Regions from separate parts of the Peribacillus sp. P4_B1 genome, predicted to be linked through region 2. Evidence: riboswitches for the same ligand, from Rfam matches in the RefSeq annotation. Region 2 holds a riboswitch; each other region holds the start of a gene.
The links. Region 2 has a riboswitch for preQ1 ahead of AC1DVK_RS15815 (QueT transporter family protein). Riboswitches for the same ligand answer to the same signal wherever they lie in the genome.

Region 1 (3,868 bases), on a different contig from region 2:
GCTATATAAAGACGACCTGGCTTGTGTGCGCATAACAGCCAGGTTGTTTTTGTAAAATTAACTATTCATATTTTCGTTAAGATAATTCCGATTAATGCTGCAAGTACGCCGGCAATTTGATAGGATTTAAGTTTTTCTTTGAATAAATAACAACCAGCGAATACGACAACTAAACAGTTCAGGCTGACGACAGGAAAGATGATGCTGGCGATTCCAGTATTTAATGCAAAGAAATAACATCCATAGGCTATGATGCTTAATAACCCTACGAGTGATCCAATTTTCACTTCCATTAACTTAATCTTCTCATTCTTGATGGCTAATGCCGAAATGAGATAAAGTGTTCCGCCACCATACATTGATACTAGGATATCAAGGGAGTTTAAATGAAGACGGGTTGATGTCGTCATTAAGATACCTAGCACACCAAATGAGAAAATCGCGAATAATGTGTGCATCATCCAAGGTAAATATTGATGATTGCCCTTAGCATTAGGTGTATACTGAATGACAAGGGTAGCGAGCAGCATGCAGACAATTCCGCTCCACTGCAGTGAAGAAATATGCTCATGAAAAATTAATGCAGCACAGAGGATGGGAAATATTGCATTTGCCGCAATCAGTGGTGATGTCAAACTTGCCGGTCCTTTTTCAAAGGCACTTGCCATCTGGATATTACCGTTAGCGTTCAGTACACCAATGGCTCCACCAAGCAAGATGGATGGCCAGTTAGTAGTCAAGCCATCTACAAATCCGCTATATAAAAGTGCCATGATGAAGGCGGTAAAATAAAAGAAAAATTGGATATGTACCTTTGAGTAACCCTTTCCGTTACTCCATTTAAAAATGCTGTTATTGATTCCGAAACATAAACTGGTGATAAGAGCCGCAAAAATCCACATTGCTTTAATCTCTTCCTTCATGTAGGATAAACTTCTTCTACATTTTAAGCCGAATACGTGTAGGAATCAAACTAAAATAAAAAGTAGATTGACAGATTAGATTTTTTTTTCTATATTTACTATGACAATTTTAAATATTTCCCGATAAACGGGAGAGGTTCATAGCTTCACCCTCTTAAAAAAACTATGGCTTTGATTATTTTTTTGCGAATCAACCATATCTTTGAGGAGATATGGTTTTTGTTATATAGAGGCCCATTTTATGAATCTCCCCTGACAAACGTGGATGAGGAGGACTTTTTATGTCTGGAAGAAAAGAAGAAGAATTAAAAAAAGATATCACACTGCTTGGGAATCAAGGGACAAAATATACATTTGACTATGCGCCTGAAATTCTGGAATCATTCGATAACAAGCATCCGAACCGGGACTATTTCGTCAAATTCAATTGCCCGGAATTCACTAGCTTATGTCCAATAACGGGCCAGCCGGACTTTGCAACCATTTACATCAGCTATATTCCAAGTGTGAAGATGGTGGAAAGCAAGTCATTGAAACTTTATTTATTCAGCTTCCGTAATCATGGTGATTTCCATGAAGACTGCATGAACATCATCATGAATGATTTAATCGAGTTGATGGATCCCAAATATATTGAAGTCTGGGGCAAGTTTACACCTAGGGGCGGAATCTCCATCGATCCTTACACAAATTATGGTAAACCAGGTACGAAGTATGAAGAAATGGCGGATTACCGCTTGATGAATCATGACTTATACCCGGAAACGGTGGATAATCGCTAAAGATTAGAAAAAGACAACTGGCTTATGCCGTTGTCTTTTTTTTGGTTTTTTGCTATTCTCATTCAGTAAACTCACTATTTTGTATTCTTTAAAAATACAAATGTCCTCCTACCAAGGAATTAACACTTGATTGTTTCGTAAAAAAACGTAATAATAGGAAGAGTTAATTTTGACAGAATATTTTCAAAAATAGGGGATGTCGTGATGAAGGTTGCAAAGTTTGGCGGAAGTTCACTTGCGTCAGGTGAACAGGTGAAAAAGGTATTCGAAATTGTAGTTGCTGATCCAGAGAGGAAGATTGTTGTCGTTTCGGCTCCAGGGAAACGCAATTCAAATGATATAAAGGTGACGGATCTATTGATTGAGGCTGCGGAACAGCAGCTGCGCGGGGATAACGGAGAGCATTTGATAGAAGATGTGGTATCCCGCTATGCGAGCATTGCTGAAGAGCTGGATATATCCGAGGAGGTCATCACTGGGATTCATGGAAATCTAAAAGCACTGTTGCATGGAGACCAATCTAACCCGAAGCGCTATTTGGATGCTTTAATGGCCAGTGGCGAGGATAATAATGCGAAGCTGGTTGCAGGTTATTTTCAAAGCCGTGGTGTAGAGGCTCAGTATATAAATCCAAAGAAGGCTGGCTTGATCGTAACGGATGAAGATGGATTTACCCAGGTGATGCCAGAATCGTATGATCGGTTATATGCCTTGCGTGATGAGCCAGGAATCGTAGTATTCCCAGGGTTCTTCGGATACACGTTAGATGGTGAGGTTTTAACATTTTCAAGAAGCGGTTCCGATATTACGGGTTCGATTCTTGCGAATGGGGTCAAAGCCGATTTGTATGAGAACTTTACGGACGTGGATGCCGTTTATGCGGTGAATCCAAATGTGGTTTCCAATCCGAAGGGAATCAGGGAATTGACCTATCGCGAAATGCGGGAGCTTTCTTATGCCGGTTTCTCGGTATTTCATGACGAGGCGCTGATTCCTGCATTCCGTGCGGGAATACCAGTCCATATACAAAATACAAACAATCCGGCTGCGCAAGGGACCCGCATTGTAAGTACACGGGCTAATACGAATGGGCCGGTTATTGGGATTGCAAGTGATAAAGGATTTTGCAGTATTTACATTAGCAAATATTTGATGAACCGGGAAGTTGGTTTTGGCCGGAAACTGCTGCATATCCTTGAAGATTACGGTGTTTCGTATGAGCATATTCCATCAGGCATCGATGATGTGACACTTATTCTAAGGCAGGACCAGATGGAGGGTGAAACCGAGAAGAAAATCATTTCACGAATCAAGAAAGAGCTACATGCCGATGAGGTGAATGTGGAGCATGATCTTGCTTTGATCATGATTGTAGGTGAAGGAATGCGTCATAATGTCGGTACAACGGCAAGGGCGTCAAAAGCGCTGGCCGAAGCAAAGGTGAACATTGAAATGATCAACCAAGGCTCTTCGGAAGTAAGCATGATGTTCGGTGTGAAAGGGAACAGTGAAGAGACGGCCATTCAGGCCTTATATCACGAGTTCTTTTGAGTATGAGCGTTTAGGGACCTCCTTGAAAAGGGAGGTTTTTTTGGATATGAATTGTCCCCGCCAATAATAAGTTGAATTCCATGATTGTGAAAAACGAATGATGGAAAACAATTAAGTTCGAATGAATAAAAGACGCGCCGAGGGTTCAGCGCGTCAGGTTTAGTTCAGTACCCATTTGTCCTTTAAGAATAATATCCTTGAGACAGCAAAGAAGAGGATGATCGAGACAATGAGGGAGCTTGCTGTCAGGAAGATATTCTGAATATCAATCACACCATATATCAATTCTTTAAAGAGTGCGAAGATGTTGAAAATCGGCAGCAGGAAATGCTTGTTTGTTAACTCATGTAAACCTGTGCCTCCTAAAAACAATGTCGGCAAAATGACGAGCATGGTAATGGGCGATAAATAGTTAAACGTTCCCCTCTCATCTTTACCTTTAAAGGATCATGACGTTGTGGCACTGATAGGGAATGTCCTCGCAAATGCGATAGAAGCTGCTGCATCATGGCAGGAGGAAAGAAGGGAGATAGCCCAAATTACGCTCCATTTTTATAAACGGAGTGGTATGTACCTATTATCATGCAGTAACAGTTGTCTGCCAGTACCTAA
Region 2 (3,868 bases):
TCAGTTTCTCGAATTTGAGTGACCTCTTTAGCATAAGTGATGATCCCGACCAAATCTTCGCCAACCATCATCGGGACAAACGTACATGAAAGTAAGATGGACTTCCCGTACTTCGTTATGAATTCTATATCTTTCCCTTTTTTGATCCCCTTATGGTTTTCCATGACATATTGGCAAGATGTACGGATTAAATCCGCATCTTCTGCTGAAAATTTCAAATTAATGAATGAGGCACCATGTATTTCTTCTTTTTGAAAGCCTGTTACCGTTTCAAACCTTGGATTTACGGTCGTGATCAATCCGTTTAAATCAAGCATCAGCATCGGATAAGGATTGTGTTCAAACAATGATTTATAGCGTTGTTCACTATCGAATAATTGTTTCTCCGCGACAACCCTTTCAGAAATATCCCTGCCAATGACGACTAAGCCTTTTCGTGAACCATCCTCATGGAACAGAGGAACTTTGATTGTATCAAAGGTCTTGTGATTGCCGTTGGGAAGAGGGATGATTTCCTCACATCTTGTGATTTCCCCTTTTACCCACGTTTCTTCATCGGAACCTTCACAGTATATCAACGCCTCTTTATAAAATTCGGAGTATTCTGCGAGTTCGCTGTCTTTTTTTCCTTTATAGTCTACATGCTCCAATTGAAATAATTGCAGCCCGAAGGCATTGGATTCAAGCCATCGGCCATCACCATCCTTGAAGTTAACGAAATCCACCATTGAATTGATGAGGGTACGCCGACGTTGTTCCGCTTCTTTTAATTGTTTGAATTCTTCCCTTTTAGCTAAGTAAAGGTATAAGATCAAGCCTATAGATAAAAGGAAAAAAATGCCTTCCGCTCTTTGAAGTTGAATGAAGAACTCTTTGTTATGGATATTTGTAGTTAAAAAATAGTCGAACACGACTAGTGTAAGAATCCCGGATAGGATATAAATTGCTAAAATGGAGCGTTTGGACATGGAGATTCTCCCTGATTTTAAGACATTTCAAAGGTAAAATTACATACACATTTTAACAAACTATCGGAAAAAAATATATGCAGAATCCTAAATAAAAAAACAGGGGCCAATGCGGTCACCTGTTTTTTCTGAATAAGGATAGTTTCTTTTTCTTTTTTGCACGCTTATAGATAATGAAAAATAGTAAGAAAAGGAGTGCAAGTGCAGCTAGCGTATATTGGTTCATTTCAACGGATAGGAATCCATATGGGATTAGAGATAGGAAGAAAAAGTATATAAGGTTGCCTAGTGCCGTCGCAAATAAAAAATCCTTGAAAGTGACGGTGCTGACTCCAGCTGCCAAGTTAATTAAACTTGTTGGGATAAGCGGGAAAATCCTGCCGGTAAAAACGTACATGAAACCATGCTCTACAACAGTTTCTTGCCACTTTTTTCCCATCTTCTTTAAAAGAGGTTCCTGAAACCAGTTTCTTGCTGCATAAAAAATAAACCCTGACGCAACAACACTTGTAAACCAACTCCATAGGTAGCCATATATGAATCCGAATATCGTGACATTGATAGTCAGGAGCAATATTAAGGGGATGATTGTAAATGAATTTTGGACAAACATCAATACGAATGTCACAATAAATGTAAGCAATAAGTTTTCCATCAATATGCCAATAACTGAATCCAAGTCACTTTTCCAAATCAAAGTAAATAATTCTGCATTTGAAAAAATAAATAATGCCATTACCAATAGACCGGTTAAAGTCAGGACTTTTTTCAAAGGGTCACCACCATTCTGACTAATAGTTTATCATTTTCAAGTTCATTGGTGAAAACAGAGCTGTCGCATGATGCAGACAGCTCTGTTTACATTATAGTGGGTTAACGACGCGAGGATTCCTTTATAGCCACTTTTCAAACTGAATTCTTTTGTTCATTCCATAAATAATTGGCGCACCAATCAAGAGGACAACGAACTCACCAACAGCCGTGGTCATCCAGCTTAACCAGAATGGTAAGCCAAAGGCAAGGTTCAGTTCAATTGCAATTAAGAACATTGTGAATGTGAAAAAGATAATCGTGGCGAACATTCGTCCTTTAATGCTTTTTATGAACCGAGATACAAAAATGACAAGCAATAAGGCGAGTACGGATTGCCCTACCCCGAAAATCAAATCAAATGGCACCATCGGCGAAAAAAGCAGATTAGATATGAAGACGCCGCCCACGATACCGTAGATATACTTTTTATTGAATACAATCAGATGATTCAACATTTCCGGTACACGAAATTGGAACATCTCAAAAGCAATTGGTTTAAACACCAATGAGACCGCCACATACAAGGCAGCCAATAACCCGTTTATCACGAGTGTACGAACATTCATTTTACTCTCTCCCTAGTTTTTTATCGTGGGATGGTTACGAACCACGTTAAGGCTTTTGCCCGAAGATTAATAGTATCTCATGTAAGCTTGTTTGGTCAATTTGTAAAGAATGGTTGTATTTATAAGGCAGGGGAAGTCCAAAAGGATTTTGATTTATTGTAATGAAGGATGATATTATTTTTGTATGAACTTCAAAGGAGTGAAAATTATATGTGTATCGAGAGTGTCAAAAGCCATTTTAAACAATGGGACCGGGAAGGCGATGTAATGGAGTTCGAAACATCGAGTGCTACGGTGATTGAGGCAGCAGTTACCATCGGCGTTATCCCAGCACGGATCGCTAAGACTCTTTCCTTTAGGGGGGAAGGTGAACATGCTATTTTGGTTGTAGCGGCAGGGGACGCAAAAGTGGATAATAAGAAATTTCGTCAGGTGTTCGGATTCAAGGCACGAATGTTATCACCTGAGGAAGTGCTCGAACAAACAGGCCATGCCATCGGAGGAGTTTGCCCATTCGGACTTGCAAACAATCTAGATGTTTTTCTTGATGTATCAATGAAGCGCTTTGAGTCATTGTTCCCGGCATGCGGCAGTACGAACTCTGCAATAGAACTTACACTCGCTGAATTATTTGAATATTCAGGAGCAAAGGGTTGGGTGGATGTTTGTAAGGCTTGGGAAGGAGAGGGGAATGAGGAAACGGCGGTAGGCAATGCTGTTGATGGCATTTGATTTATGGTGCCAAAAAGATCCAGATGAATGGGATTGAGTCCACATGGGTGGACTTTATTTATTGATGACATGGACATTTTATTATTCAGTTAGCGGTTAAAGCCTTATAAACTTGTTCGAATGCGATTGCTCCAAAACTTTTGAAGAGGCAAACGCTCTTAAAGCGGTTCGTGATTGGTAAAACGTGCAGAAAGTTCATAAGCGGAGGATGAAAGATGTTAATTGGAAGCCATGGGAAAAGCAATAGCAGCTATCTTAGTCTTAAAACTCTTTATGAGGAAAATATCACGGTAAAGAGCATAGCCCAGGAGCTTGAGTTTTGCCATAAAAACGATCTGGCGCTGGATATCCAGAAAGCTCTGGAAAAAAAGAATTTTGATATATTGGCAGTGCAAGATCAAGGAGAAATCATCGGATATATAGATAGGGAAGAACTAGGTGAAGGGAGCGTTTCGGAATATTTAAGAAATTTTTCACCAAGGGAAATGGTTTCGGATTCAACCCCTTTGATCCAGCTTCTCCATATTTTTAAGAATAAAACAAGGGTGTTCGTATTGGAGAATAATTCAATTAAAAAGTTGATCACCCATGCCGACCTTCAAAAGCCTCCAATCAGGATGCTCATATTCGGATATATTACCTTATTGGAAATGAGGATGAGCGATATCATCATGGATAGATTTGGCGATGGCACCTGGCATCCAATGATCAGCGAAGACCGTTTAGAAAAAGCAACCGAATTATATAGGAGGAGAATCGATAAAAATGAAGATATCAATTTAATAGAGT
Region 3 (3,868 bases), on a different contig from region 2:
CTATGAAAAAGCTTCGAAGGGCATGTATCTAAAGGTGATTTTCGATTGAATTTCGCGTCAAACCAAACAGAAAGTGAAAAACTCACGGAATCCATCCTTGAGTTTTTCCCATTACCCGTAAATTTATATAGACTATCGACGACTTGTAAGCCGCTTTCTTTAACCACTTTATTTGAGTGGTGGCATTTTATCGATATTCGAACATCATTAAATCGTAAAGGCAGGTACAACATAGTTAAATATTGTCAGTGTTAATGTTCTGGCAGACGGCATGCCCAACTGCCGGTTTTGGAGATCTTTTTTCAGCTGAACCAGCACCTTAAAAAATTAATGACGCTCTCAAATTAGTAACGCCATTTTCTAAATAACCCTTTAAACAGGTTAAAGTATATACCCACCCCTCTTTTTGTCCTATCATTTTTTTTATTATGTCAGGGTCGTCTTCCTTCAAACCTGATTCGTTTACTTCAATAATTGAACTTGTATTATCCAGCTCTTTTAATGTAATTGTAACGACCGTTTCTTGGGCGTTGCCTCCCCACGAATACACGATTTTCCTATTTTCCTCGACTTCTAATACATGTATAACCACTTCAGCATCGTATTCGTTATATCTCAATGTAAGCGTCCTGCCTGGCTCCCATCTTTCAGAACTCGATGAGAACCAGAAATTTCCGATTTTTTCAGGGGTTACTATGGCTTCAAACACCTCATTAGTTGGCTTGCCTATTTTAAATTTCGTAGTTATTTGAGTATCCATACTATATCAGCTCACTTTCGATATGTTTAAATAAGTTCCCACTAACACCTAATTAACCCGATCTACATATATTGGCGGCAAGGTCCGTCCAGTTTCAAGCAAGCTCTTCAGGTTACATAGAATAGCTGGCCATCCATTATTTATGCCCTTAAAGGTATTGTCACCATATACGAAATCGGTCTCCAGTAGCTCTTCATGCGTAAGTGTTAACTTTACAGTAGAATCATCCATTGGCTGCAGTTGAAAAGTGACCCGAGAAGGATCCTCGCGGGGTGTTTCGTCTCCTATCGTGTTCCATGTAAAAGAGAGCAGTTGCAGCGGCTCACACTTAAGTACATTTCCATGGTCAGTGATTCGTCCATCTTCCAGCAAATATGTAACGGTTGCGCCTTCTTGAAAGGATGACTTGATTTGACATCCAAAGTGATATTTTTTTGTGAATTCGCCACTCGTTAGGGCTTCCCAAAGCTTCTCTGGTGTGGTTGCGATATAAATAGGATAGACAAACGTTGGTTTTTTCATTATTCTTTTTCCTCCTCGCGTTTATACTTCTAGCACTCCTTATCAAGTCCGTGCCAAATAAAAACAAAAAGGGTTGCAATATCAAAATCGTATCATAGCTCTATCAATGATTGTCTGCTTTTTATATCCAGCCGGTCAAGCAGTTTTCTGCGACAGGAATCGGCAAAAGCCTTGAACATTTGCTAAGTGTTAAGCTTTGGCAAAGCGGATATTGGCTTATCGAGTCTGTAAATGAAATCCGTGGATTCGCACCATTCCCAGTGACCAAAACGAAATCATAAGGCGATTATTGAAAGGATATAAGCTTGAATACATTTTAGGATCAGGCCATATGGAAACTTCTTGATTTCCAACCGTTTTCAAGCTACGATAAATAAGGAAATGATAATCCGCTCCGGCGGAAGAGGTTCTAGCTACCCTCTCAAAAAAACTAAGGGGAACAGTGCTCTTTCTTAGGGTGCTGTTTTTTCTGTATAAGGAGAATGAATTAAATGTTAAGAATTCTATTTTATTTAGTATCCATCGTCACGGCGAATGTGGTTACAGCAGCTTTTGATCCATTACATTTGGGCATGTTCATCATTCCGATGGGTACATTGCTCATCGGAGGAACCTTCATCTTTCGAGATCTGGTCCAGAATAAATTCGGCCGTGCGAAAACCTATATGTGTATCGTCACCGCACTTATTTTATCTGCATGTGTTTCATTTTTATTAGGAGATACGTTATTGATTGTATTTGCTTCTGCATTATCGTTCGTGGTGGCAGAAACAGCGGATACGGAAATTTATACCCGGTTAAAGCTCCCGATGAGTTGGAGGGTGTTTTACAGCGGGATCGTTGGAGGGTTTTTCGATTCGGTGATATTTGTCGTGATTGGCCTAAGTCCACTAGGTGCCAATATATTGCCATGGGAAGCCGTACCCGCTGCGATTATCGGACAAATCATCGTTAAAACAGTCATTCAGTCAATCGGTGCCGTACTGTTGGGACGAATCAATGTAAGACTGGAAAAGCGCGTAGTCTCCGGTTGAATTCTAGGAGGGATGCACCGATGGATGGAACCAAAAAGGAAGAAGATAAATGCTATTGCCTCGAGGCCTTTCGCGAAAAATATGGTCCGCATGTCCAGGGGGAATGTATGAAGCTCTCCTGCGCCAATTATCGGAAACATAAAGGAATAGACAAAAAAGGGCCAAATTAGGTCCTTTTTTTGCGTGACTGAAGTAACCCACGAATAAAAGTGCGGAATCAAGAGTGTAGCATGAATTCACGAGTAAACGTGCGAAACTCACGAGTAAATGTGCGGAATTCACGAGTAAACGTGCAAAACTTACGAGTAAATAGCCGAACCCCACGAGTAAACAGCGCGAAATCAAGAGTGTAGCATGAATTCACGAGTAAACGTGCGAAACTCACGAGTAAATGTGCGAAACTCACGAGTAAACGTGCAAAACTCACGAGTAAATAGCCGAACCCCACGAGTAAACAGCGCGAAATCAAGAGTGTAGCATGAATTCACGAGTAAACGTGCGAAACCCACGAGTAAACAAGCCGAACCCACGAATAAACAGCGCGAAATCAAGAATGTAGCATGAATTCACGAGTAAATGTGCAAAACTCACGAGTAAACGTGCGAAACCCACGAGTAAATGTGCAAAATTCACGAGTAAATAGCCGAACCCACGAATAAACAGCGCGAAATCAAGAGTGTAGCATGAATTGACGAGTAAATGTGCGGAATTCACGAGTAAACGTGCAAAACTCACGTAAACAAGCCGAACCCACGAATAAACAGCGCGAAATCAAGAATGTAGCATGAATTCACGAGTAAATGTGCAAAACTCACGAGTAAACGTGCGAAACCCACGAGTAAATAGCCGAACTCACGAATAAACAGCGCGAAATCAAGAGTGTAGCATGAATTCACGAGTAAACGTGCGAAATTCACGAGTAAACGCGCGAAATTCACGAGTAAACGTGCGGAATTCACGAGTAAATGTGCAAAATTCACGAGTAAATAGCCGAACCCACGAATAAACAGCGCGAAACCAGGAGTGTAGCATGAATTCACGAGTAAATGTGCGAAACTTACGAGTAAACAGTCCAAATTCACGAGTAACCCCATAAAAAAAGGATTCTGGCACCGTCAATAATTGGTGCGGGAATCCTTTTTTATTAATTAGGCAACAAAATTTCTTCGGGGTTGGCTCCATCAATCTCCACTTTATATAGGTGATACTGTGGATCGCTTTTGCCGAATTTCTTGTCTACCATAAAATAGACATTTTTTGAATCGCTGCTGATGACTGGGCGATCTGTGTATCCTTGAAGATGGGTCAGCTGCTTTTCGGTCTTGGTTTTGAGGTCATAGCTATATAGCTCATAAATATAGGTACTGCCTGATTGCTCATTGGAGATGGACTGGAAAATCATCGTTTTTTCATCAGGGGTAATTGTGAAATCAAAAATGTCGACATCACGTTTAGAATCTGTGACAGTTTCGACACTTGATTTGTCAAATTTCACTTTGAAAATCCGTTGATGCGTTTCAAAAATATCATCAGCCGTTTTAGCATCCGCGTC
Region 4 (3,868 bases), on a different contig from region 2:
ATCGGTGATATCCCCAACGGATTGTGTGACCCCTTCAGCGAGTTTCCGCACTTCAGCTGCGACGACGGCGAAGCCCTTGCCATGTTCACCAGCGCGTGCAGCTTCTATGGCTGCATTCAGCGCCAATAGGTTGGTTTGATTGGATATATCTTTGATGACCTGCACAAGCTGTGAGATTTCCTGTGATTGAGAATCGAGCCTTTTCACTTGCCCGACGGCATTTTTGACAATTCCGTCAATCATTTGCATTTGTTGGACCGAACTGCGCATTAAAGTGGTGCCCTCCTTGGTCAAGGATAGGATCTCGGTCGAACTTTGAGATACTTCCATTCCTTCAAGATGGGCCTGCTCGATCTTGCCGGTGAAATCATCCATCATGCGGACCATTTCAGCTGCCCGGTTGGCTTGTGAGTCCGAGCCTTCCGAAAGTTCGTACATGGTAGCCGCAATCTGTTTGCTGCCCTGTTGCACTTCATTTGCTGATTGAGTCAGATCCTCGCTTTGGTTGGAAACGGATTCGGATACAACCAGCATTTTTTCGATCGTATCACGAAGGTTTTTCTGCATTTGGTTGGCGGATACCGTTAATTCACCCATTTCATCATTTGACTTTTGCTCCAGTGGCTCATGATTCAGTTTTCCGTCAGCAACCATTTTCATCCTGTCCCTGACTTTAAGGAGGGGGGTGGTAATGAGGTTTGCAGTCACAAGTGCAAGCACAAGGCCGATAAGGACTGCCGCAATGGATATGATGATACTTGTAGACTTAACCGATTTCCCGCTTGCGATGACGGTTTCACCTAAATCGACAATCGTTTTTTCGCGTTCGGAAGCTAGCTCTCTAAACCCATCCATCAATTCATTGCTTATTGGTGCAACTTCATCCTTTAGTATTTCTATAGCACGTTCTTCATTTCCTTGATCATATTGTGTAAATACGCGGTCTATAATAATCGTTCTCCAATCCACGCTTTTCTCAATCAATTCCTTCGTTTTTTCAGAATCACTTAAGGCTAATAGATCCTCCTGAATGACTTTGCTTTCTTCGGTATATTTTAAGAACTTCTCTTTATTACTTTCGTCGCCATATAGAATATAGCCTCTTGCGAGTGCGCTTCTTTGTGCAACATTATTGAGTAGTTGTTCTTCATCAATTAGAATCGGCAATTTTTGGCTAATGATATCTTTGGAATGTACAAGTGACTTATTGCTGCTATAAATATTAAATGCTCCTAAGATGATACACAAAGATATGATGAGTGAAAAATGCTGCCAATATCTTTCCTTTAATACTTTTCAAATTAATGAACCCCTTTATCGATATTTTATTCCCTCTTTTTTTATCGGATAAATAATGGGTTATTTAAGCAGATGAGAAGATAACCAAGTTCTCCGTTAGGTGTGATTTTCCATAATCCAAACATCTTGATTTCTTCTCGTTTTCAAGTTACTATTGACTTGGAAAAATATAATATTCCGCGTTATGGCGGAAGAGGTTCTAGCTACCCTCTCAAAAAAACTAAGGAGAAACAGTGCTCTTTTCTTAGGGTGCTGTTTTTTTCCGTAAAAAGGAGTTTTATAGAAATGAAGAAGAAAGAAAAGGCAGTGGTTGTGTTTAGCGGAGGTCAGGACAGTACGACGTGCCTGTTCTGGGCGATGGAGAGATATGAGGAAGTGGAAGCGGTGACGTTTGATTATAATCAGCGGCACAGCTTGGAAATCGAATGCGCTCAAGAGATTGCCAAGGAATTGGGCGTGAACCATCATATCCTTGACATGTCGCTGCTGAACCAATTGGCACCGAATGCTTTGACGAGAAGTGACATTGCAGTGGAGGACGGGGAAGACGGGGAATTGCCGTCGACGTTCGTACCAGGGCGGAATTTACTGTTCCTATCGTTTGCCGGAGTGTTGGCCAGTCAGATTGGCGCTAAACATATTGTCACCGGTGTCTGTGAAACGGATTTCAGCGGATATCCGGACTGCCGGGATGTATTCATTAAATCGTTGAATGTGACCTTGAACTTGTCGATGGACCAGTCATTCGTGATTGATACGCCGCTTATGTGGCTTAATAAAGAGGAAACATGGGAGCTTGCCGATCAGCTTGGCGCGTTCGACTTTGTCCGCGAAAAGACCCTGACTTGCTATAACGGAATCATATCAGACGGCTGTGGAGATTGTCCGGCATGTAAGTTGCGGAAAAAAGGATTGGATGACTATGTAAGCAGACGGAAGGTGCTTTCGTGATGTACGGTTTTACTATAGTAGATAAACTCCAAAAAATAGATCAAGATATTCAGCGCAGCCAATTGAAATATACAACTAAAAGGGTCATGGTCAGTAAGGAATTTACCTTTGACGCAGCACACCATCTACATGACTATGAAGGAAAATGCAAGAACTTGCATGGCCATACGTATAAGGTCATTTTCGGATTGAGCGGGTATACGGATTCACGCGGTTTGATGATAGATTTCGGGGACATCAAGGATATATGGAAAAATGAAATTGAAATCCACCTTGATCATCGTTATTTGAATGAAACCTTGCCGCTCATGAACACTACGGCTGAAAATATGGTTGTCTGGATTTATGAAAAAATGGCCGAAGCCCTTTCATTAAAGGAATATGAGGGTGCTAGGGTCGAATTCGTTCGACTATACGAAACGCCGACAAGCTATGCCGAAGCCAGACGGGAGTGGATGGAAAGTGAGTAAACTCCCGGTTATGGAAATCTTCGGACCGACCATACAAGGTGAGGGAATGGTCATTGGCCAAAAAACCATGTTCGTTCGGACGGCTGGCTGCGATTATTCATGTGCCTGGTGTGATTCCGCATTTACTTGGGATGGAACCGGTAAGGAAGATACCGTCCAAATGACTGCCGAGGAAATATGGGATGAGCTGAAGCGGATTGGGGGTGCCGGTTTTTCCTTCGTGACGATATCAGGCGGAAACCCGGCACTGCTGAAAAACTTAAACAGCCTGGTAGCGATCCTACATGAAAATAAAATGAAAATAGGTGTCGAAACACAAGGGAGCAGATGGCAGGATTGGTTTCTCGATATTGATGAATTGACTATTTCTCCTAAGCCGCCGAGTTCAAAAATGAACACGGACTTTACGGTGCTCGACCAAATCATATCGAACCTTGCCAATCGAAACCCTGAAAACCATGTCTCATTGAAGGTAGTCGTCTTTAACGAAGAGGATTATCAATATGCTAAAAATGTACATGGCCGCTACCCCGATATTCCTTTTTATCTGCAGGTCGGCAATGACGACAGCAGTACGGCGGATGATCGTCAATTGATCAGCGGGCTTTTGAGGAAATACGAGGAGCTAATTGATAAAGTGATAGCCGATGATGAATTGAATGATGTGAAAGTGCTGCCACAGCTTCATACCTATATATGGGGCAACAAGCGAGGCGTGTAAAGATCTGAGACAGAAGGCGGTGTGATGCGTAATCACACTGCCTTTTACATATGGAAAGCTACCTATACCTTTTGAAGGTGTGTAGCTTTGAAGGCTGATGTGTATTTAAGGCCATACCCAAATAACCGATCCATTCCAATATGTGCGGTCCAAATTGACCCGATCATCATAAGCGCATCTGACTTTAGAAAAATGGCTAGCAAAATCATGAAAATGGACAGGGTATAAGTGTGAAATAGGTTATAAACCTTTGCTCCAACTCGATCATCAATCAGATAGGCCAACATGGAAACATCAGGCGATAAAATAAATAAAAGGAAAATCCACCAGCTGAATTCATATAACGAATAGATGTAGATCATCGCTAAAAGGACCATGAGTCCTTCGATATGAAGGAATTTCTTTACCATTTTCCAACCTCCCAAAA

Region 1: linked by a shared signal. The riboswitch ahead of queF (preQ(1) synthase) and the one ahead of AC1DVK_RS15815 (QueT transporter family protein) in region 2 are both predicted to bind preQ1.
Region 3: linked by a shared signal. The riboswitch ahead of AC1DVK_RS21390 (VUT family protein) and the one ahead of AC1DVK_RS15815 (QueT transporter family protein) in region 2 are both predicted to bind preQ1.
Region 4: linked by a shared signal. The riboswitch ahead of queC (7-cyano-7-deazaguanine synthase QueC) and the one ahead of AC1DVK_RS15815 (QueT transporter family protein) in region 2 are both predicted to bind preQ1.

What each region holds. Positions count from the first base shown of each region.
Region 1 is NZ_JBFUHM010000050.1:21,947-25,814, reverse strand. It holds gene AC1DVK_RS21800 (DMT family transporter) at 66-923, opposite strand; PreQ1 riboswitch class I at 1,051-1,096, shown strand; gene queF (preQ(1) synthase) at 1,205-1,705, shown strand; gene AC1DVK_RS21790 (aspartate kinase) at 1,910-3,256, shown strand; gene AC1DVK_RS21785 (hypothetical protein) at 3,416-3,649, opposite strand; gene AC1DVK_RS21780 (GHKL domain-containing protein) at 3,714-3,868, shown strand, end outside.
Region 2 is NZ_JBFUHM010000026.1:45,394-49,261, reverse strand. It holds gene AC1DVK_RS15825 (PAS domain S-box protein) at 1-968, opposite strand, end outside; gene AC1DVK_RS15820 (TVP38/TMEM64 family protein) at 1,084-1,740, opposite strand; gene AC1DVK_RS15815 (QueT transporter family protein) at 1,862-2,347, opposite strand; PreQ1 riboswitch class I at 2,354-2,398, opposite strand; gene AC1DVK_RS15810 (YbaK/EbsC family protein) at 2,558-3,079, shown strand; gene AC1DVK_RS15805 (hypothetical protein) at 3,295-3,868, shown strand, end outside.
Region 3 is NZ_JBFUHM010000048.1:13,186-17,053, reverse strand. It holds gene AC1DVK_RS21410 (HD domain-containing protein) at 1-49, shown strand, start outside; gene AC1DVK_RS21405 (SRPBCC family protein) at 320-760, opposite strand; gene AC1DVK_RS21400 (SRPBCC family protein) at 809-1,282, opposite strand; gene AC1DVK_RS21395 (hypothetical protein) at 1,393-1,563, shown strand; PreQ1 riboswitch class I at 1,680-1,722, shown strand; gene AC1DVK_RS21390 (VUT family protein) at 1,774-2,316, shown strand; gene AC1DVK_RS21385 (hypothetical protein) at 2,337-2,486, shown strand; gene AC1DVK_RS21380 (hypothetical protein) at 2,534-2,743, opposite strand; gene AC1DVK_RS21375 (hypothetical protein) at 2,782-3,051, opposite strand; gene AC1DVK_RS21370 (hypothetical protein) at 3,048-3,212, opposite strand; gene AC1DVK_RS21365 (hypothetical protein) at 3,190-3,435, opposite strand; gene AC1DVK_RS21360 (TolB family protein) at 3,461-3,868, opposite strand, start outside.
Region 4 is NZ_JBFUHM010000048.1:19,149-23,016, reverse strand. It holds gene AC1DVK_RS21445 (methyl-accepting chemotaxis protein) at 1-1,248, opposite strand, end outside; PreQ1 riboswitch class I at 1,487-1,529, shown strand; gene queC (7-cyano-7-deazaguanine synthase QueC) at 1,585-2,250, shown strand; gene queD (6-carboxytetrahydropterin synthase QueD) at 2,250-2,720, shown strand; gene queE (7-carboxy-7-deazaguanine synthase QueE) at 2,713-3,441, shown strand; gene AC1DVK_RS21425 (DUF4260 domain-containing protein) at 3,504-3,851, opposite strand.